Regions from separate parts of the uncultured Phascolarctobacterium sp. genome, predicted to be linked through region 3. Evidence: riboswitches for the same ligand, from Rfam matches in the RefSeq annotation. Region 3 holds a riboswitch; each other region holds the start of a gene.
The links. A riboswitch is a leader RNA that binds a small molecule or an ion and turns the genes downstream of it on or off. The one in region 3 is predicted to bind cobalamin.
Positions count from the first base shown of each region.

Region 1: linked by a shared signal. The riboswitch ahead of nifH (nitrogenase iron protein) and the one ahead of Q4G98_RS02135 (autotransporter outer membrane beta-barrel domain-containing protein) in region 3 are both predicted to bind cobalamin.
Region 2: linked by a shared signal. The riboswitch ahead of Q4G98_RS11060 (hypothetical protein) and the one ahead of Q4G98_RS02135 (autotransporter outer membrane beta-barrel domain-containing protein) in region 3 are both predicted to bind cobalamin.
Region 4: linked by a shared signal. The riboswitch ahead of nikB (nickel ABC transporter permease) and the one ahead of Q4G98_RS02135 (autotransporter outer membrane beta-barrel domain-containing protein) in region 3 are both predicted to bind cobalamin.

Region 1 covers NZ_CATWDQ010000001.1:13,303-17,889, forward strand. The annotation lists gene Q4G98_RS00060 (iron ABC transporter permease) at 1-398, shown strand, start outside; gene Q4G98_RS00065 (ABC transporter ATP-binding protein) at 398-1,180, shown strand; cobalamin riboswitch at 1,183-1,361, shown strand; gene nifH (nitrogenase iron protein) at 1,496-2,311, shown strand; gene Q4G98_RS00075 (nitrogenase component 1) at 2,295-3,590, shown strand; gene Q4G98_RS00080 (nitrogenase component 1) at 3,583-4,587, shown strand, end outside.
Region 2 covers NZ_CATWDQ010000020.1:18,611-23,197, reverse strand. The annotation lists gene Q4G98_RS11070 (ABC transporter substrate-binding protein) at 1-202, opposite strand, end outside; gene Q4G98_RS11065 (TonB-dependent receptor) at 324-2,696, opposite strand; gene Q4G98_RS11060 (hypothetical protein) at 2,794-3,198, opposite strand; cobalamin riboswitch at 3,378-3,552, opposite strand; gene Q4G98_RS11055 (acyl-CoA dehydratase activase-related protein) at 3,971-4,587, opposite strand, start outside.
Region 3 covers NZ_CATWDQ010000002.1:104,861-109,447, reverse strand. The annotation lists gene Q4G98_RS02135 (autotransporter outer membrane beta-barrel domain-containing protein) at 1-3,116, opposite strand, end outside; cobalamin riboswitch at 3,267-3,438, opposite strand; gene Q4G98_RS02130 (asparaginase) at 3,672-4,587, opposite strand, start outside.
Region 4 covers NZ_CATWDQ010000002.1:215,482-220,068, forward strand. The annotation lists gene Q4G98_RS02630 (MATE family efflux transporter) at 1-1,107, shown strand, start outside; cobalamin riboswitch at 1,162-1,287, shown strand; gene nikB (nickel ABC transporter permease) at 1,428-2,372, shown strand; partial or broken gene nikC (nickel transporter permease) at 2,374-3,208, shown strand; gene Q4G98_RS02650 (ABC transporter substrate-binding protein) at 3,303-4,587, shown strand, end outside.

The DNA.
Region 1 (4,587 bases), on a different contig from region 3:
TGCCATACGCCATTGTAGGTGTGCTGCTGGCCTTTATTGGCGCCGCTTATCTTAACATTCTGCAGCTTGGCGACGAAATGGCGCGTGGATTAGGAGTTAATGTAGAAGTTACACGTATTGCTATGACTGCCGTTGCAGCCTTACTGGCGGCCAGCGCCGTCAGCGTTGTGGGTCTCTTGGGGTTTGTAGGGTTGATCGTGCCGCACGCGGCCCGGCTGATAATTGGTTCAGACTACCGCTATTTGATGCCTGCTTCAGGGCTTTTAGGAATTGCCGTTGTAACTCTCAGTGATACTTTTGCACGTGTTGTTTTTGCGCCTGTCGAACTGCCTGTCGGTATCATTATGGCTTTCATTGGCGCGCCCTTCTTTCTGTTTCTGTTAAGGAGAGAGATCTGATGAGTATTTTGCAGGCAAATGAGATCACGATTCGTATTATTGATAAAACTATCATCCATGATCTAAACCTTTCCGTACCGGAAGGGAAAGTAACTGCGATCATAGGCCCTAACGGCTGTGGCAAAAGTACTACATTAAAGGCTTTGGCCCGTATTTGGCTGTGCTATAAAGGCAATGTGACCTTTAATGGCGAAGACATAAAAAAATTCAGCCATCGGGAATTTGCGCAAAAACTGGCGATTTTAACGCAGGCGCCGCAATCACCGGCAGATCTGACTGTTAAAGACCTGGTAGAGATGGGGCGCTTTCCGCATCGCAGCTGGTTTGGCCGCAAAAGCGTGGAAGACGATGCCCATGTTGAGTGGGCTTTAGGCCAGACGAATATGCTGGGAATGCAGCACCGCCTGCTCAGCACCTTATCTGGCGGCGAGCGGCAAAGGGCCTGGATCGCTATGGCTTTAGCCCAAAGGCCGCAAGTACTCTTGCTTGATGAACCTACGACCTATTTGGATATCTGCCATCAGCTGGAAGTCATGCAGCTTTTGGCAAAACTCAACCGTGAATTGCAGTTGACAGTAGTTATGGTCATCCACGACATCAATCATGCTGTGCAGTATTCCGATCATATTGCTGTAATCAAAGAAGGCCGTCTGGTAACGGAAGGAGAGCCGCAGAAAATCGTCACAGCACAGCTGCTGAAAGATGTTTTCAAAGTTAAAGCTGATGAATTTGTCTGCAGTAACGGTATGCCGGCACTGCTTCCGGTAGACCTGGTAAAATAAAATTTAATATTGTTTGATCTGGTGCGCTTGCTGCGCATAATAGATAAATCGGTGTAAGTCCGATACGATCCCGTCGCTGTAATGATGAGCAACCCTCGAAATACCACTGGGCGAAAGCCTGGGAAGGTGAGGCGAGCAATGAATCAGAGTCAGAAGAACTGCCAGATCATAGTACGTCCCCACGAGAGATGGGAAAGCGTCGATAAAATATTCGGTATTCATACTAATATTTATTTTTTAGAACAGCTTTCCCAAAGGGGTGAGTCTGTTCTTTTTTTCTTTTAAAATTTATAGATAGTATGGAGGTAATGGATGATGAAAAAAATTGCTTTTTATGGTAAAGGCGGTATTGGTAAATCCACTACGGCTGCTAATGTATCGGCTGCATTCAGCGAAATGGGGCAAAAGGTTTGTCAGATAGGCTGCGATCCCAAAAATGATTCTACCAGACTGCTTTTGGGACAAATCTGCCGTCAAACAGTTTTGGATCTGGTCCGTGATTCTGAAGATGATATCCAGGCAGAACAGATAGTACATACAGGTTTTAACGGCATCAAATGTGTTGAAGCAGGAGGTCCGGAACCTGGAGTTGGCTGTGCTGGGCGTGGTATTATCGTCGCCTTGGAAAAATTGAAAGAACTTGAGGTTTTAGATGATGAAGATCTCGTTTTGTATGATGTCTTGGGAGATGTTGTTTGTGGCGGATTTGCCGTACCGATCAGAGAAGGTTATGCAACAGATATTTATATAGTTTCTTCCGGCGAGCTGATGGCGCTTTATGCGGCGAATAATATTGCTAAAGGTGTTAAAAGATTTGCGGCCAGAGGCGAGGTAAGACTTGGCGGCATTATCGGTAATAGCCGGAATACGCCTAATGAACATGCGTTGCTGACAGAATTTGCCAGAAGATTAAATACAAAATTGATTGCCTTTATTCCCCGCAATGTGATCGTAAACAAAGCCGAAAATAACCGGCAGACGGTCATAGAATATGCACCGGAGTGTGAACAGGCTCAGGTTTACAGAACATTGGCGCAGGATATTTGGGGAAATCAAGAATTATCAGTACCGACACCTTTGACGTTTGAAGAACTGGAGGATTTAGTAGCAGGTTATGGCAATCAAGACTAAAAGAATGCTGTCTAAAACTAAAAGCTGCAGCTGCAGTATGCCCGGTGTTTGGCGTGCGGCTGCCTATTGCAGCGGCGCTGCTGTTATTTTTCATAGCCCGCGGGCCTGTGCCCATGTGGCGCGCAGCATGGACATTAATGCACAGTATCGTGCTTTGGCAAATGGCTCTGCTGAAAATTTAAAGTCTATTCCCGTCGTATCAAGCCTGCTTCAGGAAAAACATTCTATTTTTGGCGGTGCGGAACGCTTACGTGCCTGCATAGATGACGTTATCAAGACTTATCAGCCGCAGTGCCTGATCATTGCCAATTCCTGTGTCGCCGGTGTTATTGGCGATGATGTTGAAGCAGTTGGCAGGGAAAGTGAAATAAAATACGGTATTCCGGTACTTACAGTTCCCTGTTATGGTTTTCTGGATGGCGAATATTATCAGGGTTATTTTGCTGTGGCCGAGCAGCTTGCTGCAAGATTTTTACAAAAACAGCCTAAAATAGCTGATACAGCTTTGCTGATAGGTGATAACGGCGGTCCTTGGGGGCACTATGCCCTGGAGGTAAAACGTTTGCTGGCCTATTTTGGCATTCAGGTTATTGGACAATTTCCTGGATACGTGCCTATAAAGGAGTTGCCGCAAATTACGGCGGCGTCTTTCAGCGTTATTCTGGGTGGGCGAGGGCAGACATATACTGGTCTGACCAAAATAGCACAGCTTTTAGAGGAAGATTACGATGTCCCGTATCTGCAGGAGGGTTATCCGGTAGGCTGGGATAATACGGTAAGCTGGCTGAGAAGTTTAGGCGTTTTTTTGCATAAAGAAGCTTTGGCAGAGGAAGCTGTAGCACAGGAAAGAGCTAAACTGGTTGCTTATGCTGATAAAGTAAAGAACATAACGCAGGGTAAGCGCTGCGTAGTTTGTATTGGCAGGATGCTGATGTATTTCCATCCCGGCGGAGTATTGGAAACGCTGCGCAGATTGGAAATGCAGGTAGAGGCAATTGTTTTATTTGATAATTATAATGCAAGGGAAAGAAAAAAGATGGTCGATGCTATAACGGCTCAATGCCAGGCTCCGATCATTAATCAGGCCGAAGGGCAGAATTTATTAGATACAGCCGATTTGGTTTTGACGACTCACGAAATAACCAATAATCAGGAACTAAGGCAGATATTTTTGCCCATGCTGCCGCTTGTAGGAACAAGCGGAGAAATAGAATTTATGGATTGCATTTATAAAACCTTATGTCGCCGCGGTGAAAAAGGAGGTATCGTTTATGTCTGAAACAGTTGAATGGGGCAATGTTTGCAGCAGAGTAGATACCTGTGCCTTGACCGGCGCCGCAGCATTTTTTACTGGGATCAAAGATGCCGAAGTTCTGGTCAATGGGCCGCTGTGGTGTTATTTCTATGCACTGCGGCATCTTGAAAAATCTAACTGCAGGCTGGGTGAACGCTTTCATGGTTCGCAGCCGGACAATAACGCAGTTGTTTATGGAACAGAAGAATGTTTGACAGAAGCTTTGGAATATATCAGAAATAACAGGAACCCATCGATTCTATTGATCGAAAACAGCTGTAGTGTCAGCTTGATTGGTGATGATATTGAAGGTATTGCGGCTAAATCCAGGCTGCCATTTCATGTAGTAGGCCTTGACAGCGGTGGATTGAATGGTGGCTTTGCAGAAGGCTACAGTAAAGCAAGTCTCAGATTGTGGCAATATTTAGACTTGCCGGATATTAAAATAAAGTGTCGTTCAGGCGTCAATTTATTAGGATGTACGACGGCTTATTTTAACGGAAAAAATGATCTTGATGAAATCAAAAGAATTCTGGAGATTGCAAATTACAGAGTTATTGCAACGCCGGGAGCAGGCGGCGAACTTGAAGTACTGCAAAAAGTTCCTGCAGCGCAGTTAAATATAGTGATCAATGAAGAGCTGGGTTTAGAGACTGCTAAATATCTTAAGGAGCGGTACGGAACGCCATATGTCGTAGTGGGAATACCTTACGGATTGAAAGGGACAATGCGCTGGCTGGAAAAAATAGCAGAAGCATTACCAGCTGATCTGGAAAATATCAGGGAAGAGTGTGAAAAAACGCAAATCGAATTGCTGACTGCCGTAAATGAAGCCCGCTGCACATGGGGAGAACTGTGGTTCGATAAAATTATTGTTGCCGCGCCTGGAACTACAGCTATCTGTATTGCCCAAGCCTTACGTGAAGAATGGGCAGATACTGAAAAACTGATCGTGATCTGTCAAAATAGGGTCAAAAAATTA
Region 2 (4,587 bases), on a different contig from region 3:
TCTGCGGTGGTTTATTGTAAATATATTCCTGCTTCTCATTACGCGAATTATAGCCTTCAAGTACAACCGGATAATGCTCCTTGTTGTAAGCAGCTTGCTCCTGCTGTATTTGCATACTTTGCTCATTGACTTTGACTACAGGCGCGCAGCCGCAGGTTATCAAAAAACAGGCCAGTAAAAGCATCACTGTTATTTTTTTCATTTTTTGCCTCAAATCAAAATTGTTCTAAATAATCAGGTAAAGTACGTCTGCAACAAACTCAGACGTACTTTACCAAGTGAAAGGAAGTAAAACACTAAAATTACATCTGCTTTAAAAGTTATTAGAATTTATATTTCATACCAACCATAATGCAGCGGCTTGGCATAGCCGAGCTGCCAACACCATTCCAGGAATTGTAAGAAGTTTCATAAGCTTCATTTGTTAAATTGCTTACCAATACATATGCTGTCATGTCTTTTGTTATTTCATAATTCAGGTTCCAGTCTAAAACCAAAAATCTCTTATCAGTAAAGGCACGCGTATTACAGCCGGTATACCAATTAGTTAAAAGTCCCGTGTATAATTTACCATTCTCATATGATAGATTTAAAGAATAATGATTTTGTGGACGTAAGCTGTTAATAGCGACATTGATATCACTGCTGTCCTGGTATCCCCAATCAGGATCAAGTACCCAGCCATTTTTAGCCTTCCATTCATCTTTCATATGCGAATAGGAGGCACTTAACATTACATGCTCGTCAAATTTATGATCTGCTGTGATGTTAAAAGATTTCTTGTCCTCTTTCGCATTGACGGCAGTATTGCTGAACTGAGCTTTCGTATCATCCCAAATCGGCAAAGTAGCAATAGCGTTACTCATTTTAGTCCAGTCATAATGTACAGCTACACTGGTCTTATCCGATAAGTCTTTACGTACGCCTAAAGTCCATGCATCACCTTTTTCATCCAATAACGGCGTTTTAAAAACACCATCGACAGACGTATAATCGCCCTGTCTTAATGGTCTGAAAACCCTGGTCCAGCCTAAATACATACTGCTTGTATCGTCAAACATATACTGAGTATTGATAACCGGAGTTATTTCATGAGTATCACCTTTTCCCTGTGTAACAGATCCATCAGCATTCGTTGTGTCAAAAGAACTGTATTTAGAATACCTGATAGCCGGTGTGATATCCCATTTATCAGTAATATGAATTTTGTCCTGAATATACCCCAGGATAGATTTACGATCAACATGTGAAGATGTTATCGTACCATCATTATTGATCCTTTTGGAATAATTTTTAGCCTTATCATAAGTAATACTGGCGATAATATCGTTAACCCCTACTGATTTTGCATACTGTAACTGTACGCCGCGATTTTTTTCTTCATGCCAGCTGGTTGGTTCCGCTGCTACGCCGCCAGTTTTTTCTACCCATTCTTTCAAGGCTTCCTGATCGCCGCCCGGAAAAGGTGCAAGGTTTTCATTTATCCATTGCTGTAATTGTGCATCAGTCGCACCAGTAGGAAAGGCTGCTTCATAATCAGCTGTTGTTTTTAAATTCCATTTATATTTATCACGATGGGCGTATCTATGATTTTGGTCATATACGCGGACAAAGCTTTCCATACCATTTTCTTTATCAAAGGTATAAGTAATATCCCAGTCATTGTTTTTAAAACGGCTGAATGACCCATAGGCAGCTCCATCCAGAGCATATAAATTATGGTAGCCTGGATTTTTCAAATCGCCAGAAAGTTTTCCTCCAACAATTTTATTGTTTCCATCCAGTTGACCAATAGCGGCATTAAAAATTATTCTTTGCCAGTCGGCCTGATTCCAGTAGCGCAGGCTTGGTGTAGCAATCGGATAGCCATCTTTACCCTCTTTAAAATTGTACCAAATCTTTAAACTTTGTTTTTCATTAAAATCTTTATCTATACGCAGGTTAACGCCGTCTTCTTTCCATTTTGAACCGCCTAAAGTCCCTGTACCGCCAGTATATCCATCTTTATATTTAGTATCACCCGACATATCTCTATTTGCAGAAATGAAATAATGCCAGGATTTATCATTACCTGCGCTGCCGGAATAACTTAATGCGTATTTGTGTTTATCCCACGACCCGGTCGATAAATCAATTGACCCTACATTGTTACTGCCACCCTTACGGGTAATGATATTGATAACACCTCCCAAAGCATCTGCTCCGTAAACTGAAGCGCCAGGACCTTTGATGACCTCGATTTTTTCAACATTTTCCATATTGGTCACCTGGTCTAAATTTACACCGGTAGATTTACTGCCAGTCTTACTGTTACTGGAAATTCTGGTACTGGCAGTATTATCTACGCGGCGTCCATCTACCAAAATAATTACTCTGGTATCACCATTTATGGATACGCCATTATTATAAAATTCATAGCCATACTCACCACCACGGTAACCTGGGTTTTGGAAAGTTACTCCGGGAATACGTTTAATAGCTTCTGTTAAATCTGTATAATGCCGTTTTTCTATTTCTTCACGGGAGATTACTTTTACGTCACCGCCAGTACGGTAATAAGATTGTTCGGTAATAGTATTGCCAAATTTATCTTTGGTAGCATCGGCTTCAACCAAAACTGTATCCAAAGTATAGCCTTGTAAATTTTCGTCAAAAGCAGCATACGAAGTAGATGCCATTGAAAGCAGCATTACCATCGCAGCTGCAGCACCATATTTTTTATTAAGCTTCATCAAACTCATCTTCTTTCATCAATTTTTACATTTCATCATCCAACTATGACTAAGATTTACTTTACCAGCGCGAACCGTTGATATACGTAAAAGTGTAGTTTTGATCTGTGACCCATGATTTCCAATCCCCTGCAAATTTTCCAAGATTAAAACTCATGCGTTTAGTACCATTAGGTGCTACTTTACATAGTGGTATTTTTACCGGGGCACCAATAAATTCATATTTACTGCCATCTTCTTTGGTAAAAATAATGCGTGCAGTAAAAGAATTCAATTTTGTTACTGTTAAATCACTGCGCCGGTTTTTAAAATCCCCCATCATACACAAATCGCCATTATTCAGCCATATTTTACTGGTATTCCATTCCAGAATCATCTTATCCGTGGAAACTTCTGCCGCTGATACAATTCCAAATCCTGTAAATGTCAATATCACTAAAAATATTACTGAAAATTTTTTAAACATTCTCATTCCTCCTTTCCTCAAAAATAATATTCTGAACTTACTATATATTCCAATCCTTTGCCAAGCTTACCCTGTTTCGCTTGCAAAGTTTTAGAATCACAACAAAAAAGCCTTTTTGCGTGCTCGCAAAAAGGCAAAAGGATATACTTATCCAATTTCCTACCCATCACTCGCAGGCTATAGAAATACTAAAATCAGGCAGTTCTTCTGACTCTGCTTCATTGCTTACCCCGCCTTCCCAGTTTCCCAGTGGCATCTTTGAGGCTTGCTCAGCATTACAGCGGCGTGACCGTGTTGGTTTTACACCAACTTCTCTATTAAGCAATCGATTACACCTGATTCTTTTCTTTATTCAGTTAGAAGTATCTTTTTTGCTTTTTATATTATAAACTACTGTTATCGTTTAGTATTATAGCACTATGTCCCCCCCCAGTCAAACAAAATTGCATCTATATTGTATTAAAACAATATAGAACAATTTTGCTTTGCCAAACTGTCTATAGTTTGGATAAAACAACTCTATCAAAAGTTAAAATATAAAATTTATCTATCAATCCTTATCAACACCTGCGCTTTATTCCTACATCAGAGAAAGTAACATTTCTTTTATATTCTTTATGCAATTTTATTATCGTTTAGCATTATATCACTAACATTTCTATCAGTCAAATAGTTTTCTTTTAGTATAATAAAAATCGAATATATTCTAAAAAAAAACCACTTTGAAGATAAACTTCAAAGTGGTTTCGATTAGGCGTTAAATGATATTTTATTATTGATTAATAATTTTCAACTTTTCTTCCTGCAGCTTTTCTTTAGCGATCTCCAGCATCAGCTTGATACGGTTCATCTGGTTGACCTGACTGGCGTCGGCGTCACAATCCAGCGCAATGATATTGGCCTGTGGATTGGTACGCAGAAGCTCGCGGATCATGCCCTTGCCGGTAACATGATTCGGCAGGCAGGCAAACGGCTGCAGGCAGACGATATTATTGATGCCGCCGCTCAGCAGCTTGGCCATTTCAGCAGTCAGCAGCCAGCCTTCGCCGGCCATATTACCGGTCGAAAGATGCTTTTCAGCTAAAGCTATCAGTGTTGATAAAGGTTCGTAAGCGCTGAAGCGTTTGCTCTTTTGCAGTGCGATGTTCAGCGGCTTGCGGTAATAATCCAGAAACTTCATAAACAGCTTGGACTTGATCACATTGCCCAGCGTTCCGTCCAGCAGACGGCGTTTGACCTGTTCGTCATAAGCCGCATAGAGGAAGAAATCCATCATGTTCGGCAGTACGACTTCGGCGCCTTCTGCTTCCAGATAGCTGACGATATTATTATTGGCAACGGGATGATATTTGACCAGTATCTCTCCCACGATGCCTACCTTGGGCTTGC
Region 3 (4,587 bases):
TTACTGCCCAAATCAATAGTCGCTGTATCACCCATACTATCGGCCATACTCAATCTGCCGCTGCCAGAAAATTCATGGTGCATAGCGGCTTTCGCATATAAGCGGTTCCCCCCCTCCAGCTTTTTGTTATAACGCAGTCCCAAACTGCCTACCAGGCTGTCCCTGCCGTCCATTTTATTGCTGATACCATTACTGCTCGTAAAGCTGCCAGCCCATAAATGGCCATACGTCAGCCGGGCATAAGGTTCGATACTGATACTTTGAGCCACTTGCAGGTTCTGTCCTGCCTCCAGGCTGAAATTAGCGCCCCAGCCGCTTAGTTTGCCATGGTCGGCAGTGCTGCCATTAGTATCATACTCACTGCTCAGATGCGTACCTTTAACGATAAGATCAAAGTATTGCCCACTATCCTTCTGCCAGCTGCCATAGGCCGCCAGGCTGATATTTTTATTTTTGCCTTTGGCAAAAATCGAGCTGTCCGAACTGTCCGCATAATTTACAGCAGCACCTGTATAACGCCGGGTACTCCCCTTAGCAGCAGCTTTATCTACGCCTATGATAGTCTCGGTGCTGTGTCCGTTTACAGCGTCAGTCTCGTACTTGCTGCGGCTGACGCTGCCCCACAGTCCCTCTTGCGCCCCCAGGCGCAGGTCGTGCAGACGGTCGAACAGCATATCGCCGGTATTGCTGCTGCGCCAGCTTTGAACAGCGGCGCCCAGATGCCTGATTGGTGCCAGAGCGTTGACGGTGCTGATTTGAGTGCCCGCTTTTTTGTAGCCGCCGGAAAGCACGTAATCATTGCCCTGCTTGACCAGCTCGGCCTTGTAATGGTACAGCTGGCCGCCGTCATCGACTAACGCCGTATCCACTTTAAAATCAGGGTCGGCATCGGCAACGTTAATGACCTTAACGTCGTTGAACTTGGCCTGCTGCCACTGGCCTTTGGCGTCGGTGTTCAGGACCAGGGTCACACTGCCGCCGGCTTTATTGATCTTGAGCTGGTCGGCCTTGGTGCCGTCGGTATTTACTTTAACAGCGCCGCTGCCTTCTAAAGTATCCACAGTCAGACTGGTGGGCGTAAAGGCCCTGGTCTCGGCTTCCTTATAGGTCAGGTCGATGAGGCCGTTGTTTTTCAGCGTCGTCAGGCTGGAATCTCCCGTCACATTCCATACTGCTCCCGCCCCCAGTTCCAGATCGATTTTACCGTCAGTGACCGTAAAATTGTCGCTGACCTTACCGCTGTCCATCGTCCGCCCGGTAAAGCTGCCGTTATTCAAGATCGCCAGCTGCACCTGTCCGCCCTTGTCGGCCCAGATGAAGCCTGCGTCGTTGTTTGTGCTGTTAGTATCGTCGCCAGCATCATAGCCTGCGCCGGTCATATGCAGATTGCCGGCAGTTATTTTAGTCACACCGCCGTCCGTAGAATAAACCGACGTGGCTACCTGCATATTATTGGCTTTGACGTCGGTAGTGCCAGCTTTATCGGCATACGCAAAGCCCCAGATATTGCTTTTTTCAGTTCCCAGCTGATAGGCTGTCAAGGTATCGGCAACAAGCTGGGCCTGTCCGCCATTGGTAAAGGAACCCTCCAGCTTCAGCAGCCTGTTGCCTGTCAGCTTCACAATACTGCCACAGGTGCTGTTAACGCTGCTGTAGCCCTCCATCTTACTGCTATGTCCTATTACCAGCTCGTTGGCCCCCAAAGTAACTTTCTGCGAAAATTTATATTTCATATCATTATAATCAGCATTATCTAAATCAATATTTTTAGCCACCGTCAGTTTATCAACCCCAGTGATGCTGGTAACATAATTGCCACTATTCTGTTCAATTTTAGTAATATTCAGATCACCTTTGCCGCCGGCCTGCAATTCCATAGTTCCTTCTTTATTTTTACCAGCCTCGTCAAAAAAATAGATCTCGCCCAAAGACCCGCCGATCTCCCGGGCCTGCATTTTGATGGCGCCGTTCTTGCTGATAGAGATCTTTTTACTGTCAAAAACTATCTTTTCCGCATTGACGTTTAAAAGGCCGTTTTCTAATTTTACATCCCCGTTCAGGTTAAAGCTTTGGCTGACACTGTTGATGGTGCCGTCATTTCCCGAAGCCTCTGTAGCGCCATTGGCGGTGCAGAACCCGCCTAAAGTAATATTACCCTCAGAAAAAATATTGGCTACAGCTGCATCACCGAATCTTTCACTGCTGGAACCGATCATACCCACAGCGCCGATAGTGACCTGCTGAGTCCGGATGTCGCCGATGTCAATCTGAACTCCGCCGTTGACGCTTCCTACGGAACCGATAGTGACATTTTTGCCGGTCACCTTGCCGGTAGCGTCATGATGCACCAGCAGCGTTTTGATATCCAGATCATTCTGGGCCACGATCGTAATGGCAGCGTCCGTAGTAGACTTGACATTATTCAAACTCACATTATTGGCCTTGATATTGATCTCGGCCTGACGCCTAGCAATAACGTCGCCCGTATAGTATTTATAGCCTACGCCGCCAAGCTGACGCAGAAAATCCTCCTGATACGTGCCCAAAACCACCTTGCTGTCGCCGCCGATCAGATCGCCGGTCAAGTTCACATTGATCACCGAAACGGGATTATTGGCGTCATCACTGCCGTTGCGGGCGTACAGCAGGTCAAGGTTCATGGAGCCGCCGGTAATATTGACTACACCGCCATTCATAGCCGTTACCAAAGCCAGGTCTTTGATTTTCAAATCACCTTCATAATGGGCCGGTTGATGATCTTTGTCAGGATAATCCATCTTGCCGTACATAAGGTCGTCGTCTTTGCCGTTTTCCTTGCCAATGGTAGTAGTGGCGTTGCCGTTGATATTGAGCACGCTGCCCGCCCCGGCCGCGCCCATGGCGCCGATAATGTTCTCATTCTTCCCGTTAAAGTTCAGGTCAACATTTTGCTTGCCGCCTACCAGATGGATCTTTTCGTCAAGAGCTTCCTGAGTGGCAGTGATCTTGATGACACCGTAATCCTTTTCAACTTTTTCCGGCTGCTCCTGTCCGTAAGCCGCTAATGGATAAGCAGCGCTGATGGCCAAAGCCAGCATGACCGCCTGTCCCAATTTCTTTTGTTTCTGTTTCTGCATTTTTGTCCCCCTTAAAATATTTTCCTCACCAGATATCTTTGATTCTCTATTCCAAAGCGCAAGCTCATGGAAACAAAAAGAAAACGCTCTTCTGCACACAGATACAGAAAAGCGTCAAATAAATTGCGCCATCCCGTCTATCGCAGGAATTTTACAGCGTCAAAATCGGGCAGTTCTTCTGGCTCTGCTTCATCGCTTATCTTGCCTTCCCGGTTTCCCAGTGACATTTTAAGACTCGCTCTGCATTACAGCTGCGGGACAGCACAGGTTTTACACCTGTTTCTCTATTAAGCATTACTGCACCCGATTTTTCGTATTTATATTTTTAAATATTATTACCATTTAATTAGTGATAATTTATATTTTTAAGAATAAATTATAATTTCATTCTCAATTCTATCATTAAGTCCCCCCCTGTCAAGCGTTCGTCCGCATCGAACGGACGACGCCTGACGCTGCGCCCATTAACTAAGCATAGTATAAAGACCTTGATTTTATTAAGCTATAACGACAAAACACCGCCTGCATACGCAGACGGTGTTTTGTTATCAACTCTTAATATTCATTAAACATTCTTTGGATTTCCTGCGGCGCCTTAGTCGTCAGCAGCGCCAGCTGTAAAAGGATTCTCGCTTTCTGCGGATTAAGACTGTCAGCAACAATGAATTTATTTTCATCGTCTGTCGCAATACGGCTGACGATACCGTTGCCAACCCTGGTGCTGCGTACTACGGGGATGCCGCTTTGGGCGATCTTGATCAGGGCAGGCTTCATATCGATATGCAGGTTCCCGTGACCAAAAGCCGCAACGACTAACCCCTGTGCCCCAGCCGCAACTGCTGCCTGCGCTAAAACAGCATCACAGTTTACGTGCAGATAAATAATATCGACCCGCGGCAAAGCAGTCACCTTGCTGACATCGAATTCTGCTGCCGCCGTATGCCGGCGCAAACTTGTTTTATAAAAGACAGGCCGGCCATTTTGAAAATACCCTAAATAACCCAGTTCCCAGGATTTAAAAGTTTCTATATGCGTCGTATTAGTCTTAGTCGCATCACGGGCACCATTGATCTGATCGTTCATCGCAATCAAAACGCCCTTACCTGCCGCCTCCTGCGAGCCGGCTAAAGTAACTGCATTCAGCAGATTCACCGGGCCGTCCGCACTCATTGCCGTAGCTGGGCGCATAGCGCCGACTAAAACCACCGGTTTACTGCTTTTGACAGTCAGGTTCAGAAAATATGCAGTTTCTTCCAGCGTATCCGTACCATGTGTGATCACAACGCCGTCGACATCCTGCTGCTGCAGAAGTTCGTTGACGCGGCGGCTCAGGCTCAGCCAGATATCACTGGTCATATCAAAGCTGCCGATATTGCAGAACTGCTCGCCAGTAACGTCCGCCGCTTCCAGCATTTCCGGCACAGCGTCGATCAGGGTCTGGATACCCAGTTCACCTGCCTGATAGCCTGTC
Region 4 (4,587 bases), 110 kb from region 3:
ACTTCCGGTTATGCGGCTCAGGCTCTTGGTTCCGGGGTCAGGGAAGAAAGCCTGCTGGCTTTTCTGCGGCCGCTGTTTATTGCGGTGCTTGTCAGCTGCGGCTGCATTCTTTTGCAGAAACCGATCCTGTCCGCTTATTTGGCTTTGGTTGCACCTGCTGCCGATGTGGCGGCGCTGTGTACGGCTTATTATGATATTCTGATCTGGGGCGCACCGCTGGTGTTGTTTAATTATGTGTCGCTGGGCTGGCTGATGGGGCAGACGAGGGTGCGGGCTTCGGTGTTTATGCAGGTTTCCAGTAATGTTTTGAATATGGCTTTAAGTATGTGGTTTGTTTTCGGGCTGCATTTCCATATTGAGGGAGTTGCCTGGGCGACGCTTCTGAGCCAGCTATACGGCGCTGTTGTTGGCTGCTGGCTGATGTATGTTTATGGCGATTTTGACTATAGGCATTTTGATTATAAAAAAGTTATCGAGCCAGGGAGTTTGTTAAAGATGCTTTCGGTGAACGCTAATCTGATGATCCGCACAGCCTGCCTGCTGACGGCGAATAATATCATTGCTGCTGCCGGCGCGGCTTTGGGGACTGTGGTGCTGGCAGCCAATGCGGTACTGTTTCAGCTGAAGGACATCATGTCCTATCTGGTCGACGGCATGGCCAACGGCGCGGCGATTTTTTCAGGGCGGGCTCTGGGCCAGAAAAACAGGGATTTATTCTGGCAGACCTTGCGGATGACTTATAAATGGCTGTTCGTACTGGTTGTGGTGCTGATGGCAGGCTTTGGCGCCAGCGGTATGTTCTGGATCAGGTGTTTTACAGATATTTCCGAGGTAGCGGCATTAGCCGGGGCTTACAGATATTATGTGCTGCTTTATCCTCTGATAGCCGGTATTGGCCTGGCGCTTTACGGTATGTTTACCGGCGCTACCTATACAGCTCCGGTACGCAATATGATGATGGCTGCACTGGCTGTATTTTGGCCTGCGGAACGGCTGTTGGTGCCTTTATACGGCAATGATGGCTTATGGCTGTCATATCTTTTATTTGTTGGTACTCAATCTTTAATATTATTTTTATCATTGAAAAAACTTAGAAAAAAGATTTAAAAAGTTATTTAAAAGTGTTTACTAAGTATATACTTTGTGTTAATATTGTTATAAGTTAATAATTTTATCAAAGGTGCCGCAAGGTTAAATCAGGGAAGTCCGGTGTAAATCCGGCACGGTCACGCCACTGTAAGCGCATATTGCGTAAGTCAGATCGCAGCCTTTGGTATTGCCATATCCGCGGGTGACGGATCAGCAGTTAGTTCTTAAAAATTGTATAGATGGAGTAGTATAATTATTCCGCTGTGCAAAAATTTTATGATCTCCTGCATCCGTGGTTCATGGCTGCAGGAGATTTTTTTGTGAGGAGATGGGAAGCATTGAAAAACAAACAGATTTGGAGCAGGCTTGGACAGATCCTGCTGGTGCTTTTAGGGATCAGCTTTTTGACTTTTGCTTTGGTGATGCTGTCGCCCGGTGATCCGGTCCGGCAGATGATCGCCGGTAATGAGGACATTATGGTCAGTCAGGCGGAGATAGAAGCGCTGCGGCATGAGCTTGGTTTGGACAAACCGTTTATTTTCCAGTATCTGGATTGGCTGGGGCGTGCTGTGCAGGGGAACCTGGGCTTTTCCTATATGGTCAAAAAGCCTGTTGTTGAAGAACTGATGCATTGTTTGCCGGCGACGATCTATCTTGCTGTGGCTTCGCTGCTGTTTATGCTGGTAGTATCGCTGCCTCTGGGCATTTATTCGGCGGTTAAGCGTAACAGCTGCTTTGATTATTTTGTCAGAGGTCTTACTTTTTTCGGTGTTTCAGTTCCTAACTTTTGGATGGGCCTGATGCTGCTGTGGATTTTTGGCTTACAGCTGGGCTGGCTGCCGATAGTAGGCGGCAGGGTAAGCCTGGAGACGATCATTTTACCAGCGGTGACGCTGGGAATAGCAATGGCGGCTAAATATACGCGGCAGGTGCGGGCAACTGTTCTTGAGGAATTACATCAGGATTACGTTGTCGGTGCCAGAGCCAGAGGCATGAGTGAGAGCTATATCCTTTGGCAAGAGGTGCTGCCGAACGCGATGCTGCCGCTAATGACGCTGCTGGGGTTATCATTGGGTTCCCTTTTAGGCGGGGCGGCTGTTATCGAAATAGTTTTTCAGTGGCCGGGATTGGGCCGTTTGGCTGTCGAGGCTATCACATATCGTGATTTTCAGCTGGTGCAGGGCGTTGTGCTTTGGATAGCGCTGATGTATATGGTGATCAATCTGTTGGTAGATATTTCCTATAATTATTTTGATCCACGCTTAAGAAAGGCAGGCAAGTAATATGGAAAATCTTATCAATGGTTTAAAAATGAATAGGCAATTTGCTGTTTCCAGCCTGCTGGTGCTGGCGCTGTTTTTGATTGCCGTAGCTGCGCCGCTGTTTTCGCCTTATGATCCTGTGGAAGCGACGATGAAGAACGCTTATCTGTCTGTCCCCTTGTGCCGAGCATATCTTTGGTACTGACAAGCTGGGGCGCGATGTGTTCAGCCGTATTTTGTACGGCGCCCGTTATTCTTTGAGCGGAGTCTTGCTTTTGGTTGCGGTGATATTTTTTGTCGGTACTTCTTTAGGAATTATTTCCGGTTATTACGGCGGCAAGGTCGATGCGGTGATCATGCGTATTTCCGACATGATGATCTCTTTTCCGGGTATGATCCTGGCGATAGCTATTGCAGGGATACTGGGCGGCAGCCTGGTCAACGCGGTCATTGCGCTGACTGTTGTCAGCTGGACTAAATATGCCAGGCTGGCCCGCAGCATGGTGCTGAAGATCAAAAAACGTGACTTTGTGGAGGCGGCGATAGTAAATGGCGGTAAACCGGCGCACATCCTTTGGCAGCATATCGTGCCGAATATCCTGCCGCTGATGGTCATTACGGCTGCGGCTGATATTGGCGCTATGATGATGGAGCTGGCCGGGTTGTCGTTTTTGGGCTTTGGCTCGCAGCCGCCGGCGCCGGAATGGGGCCTGATGCTGAACGAGGGCCGGCAACAGCTGCAGACTGCGCCCTGGCTGATGATTTTCCCGGGTCTGGCTATTTTTGTCACTGTTGTGATTTTTAACCTTTGGGGCGACAGCCTGCGCGACGTGCTTGATCCGCGGCAGGAAGACTGATGATGGTGGTTAGGTAAAATTTTATTATATACAAACGAGTTTGAAAGGGAGATGTATTATGAACAAAAGTATTAAATTTACAGCAGCAGCCGCAATGATCGGACTGCTGGCACTGGCAGCTGCCGGCTGCGGCGGTGGTGATAAAAAAGCTGCCGCGGCGAAGGATACTTTGAAATTCGGCGTTACTAATTTTGCCGATAATCTGGAACCGACAGATAACTTTTTCAGTTGGGTCGTTATGCGTTATGGCCTGGGCGAATGTCTGGCCAAATTTGACGATAAAATGAACTCTACCCCGTGGATTGCGGAAAGCTGGAAAATCGGCGATGATAAGCTGACCTGGACTTTTAAGATCAATGATAAAGCTAAATTTTCCAATGGCAATAAGGTAACTGCCGAAGCGGTAAAAAGTTCGTTGGAACGTGTTTTTGCAAAATCCAATCGTGCAAAGACATTTTTTGAATACAGCGAGATCTCGGCCGACGGCCAGAACCTGATCATCAAAACCACTAAGCCGGTACCTTCGTTGCCGGGGATGCTGGCAGATCCGCTCTTTATAGTCATCGATACCAGTGTCAAAGATCGTGATTATGCTAAGCAGGGGCCTATTTGCACCGGTCCGTATGTGGTGAAGGAATACAGCAAGGCTAAAGCGGTAATGGAAGCTAACCCCAATTATTGGGATGGTGAAGTGCCATTTAAACATGTCGAGATCCCTACTATCGACGATCCTAATACCCGTGCTATGGCGCTGCAGTCCGGTGAGATCGATATGGCGATCAATATTGCCGCGGGTGATCTGTCGCTGTTTAACAAAAAAGACAAGTTCAATATTTCCGAGATCGCTTCCCTGCGTACAGTTTTGGCACAGATCAATATGAATGAAGGGCACCCGCTGCATGACATTCGCGTACGCGAAGCTCTGATCAGTTGTTTGGATCGTGAGACCTATAACAAAGTTTTACTGAAGGATACTTTTATCCCCGGTAAGGCGCCGGTTCCGCCTTCCCTGGATTACGGTTTTGATCAGCTGAAAGATCCTAATACCTATAATGTGGAACGCGCTAAAAAATTGCTGGCTGATGCGGGCTGGAAGGATACAGACGGCGACGGTATCGTAGATAAGGACGGCAAACCGCTGGCTATCGACTTCGTGTATTACAGCGGCCGGGCCGAACTGCCTTTGTATGCGGAAGCAACTCAGGCTGATGCGAAGAAGATCGGTATCAAGGTCAATATGAAAAATGTTGATTATAATGTGCTTGATCCGATGCGCCAGCGCGGTGAGTTCGATTTATGCATTTCCAATATCCTGACTGCTAACAGCGGCGACCCGGAAGTATATTTGAACTGGTACTGGAAAACTAATGTCAATGGCA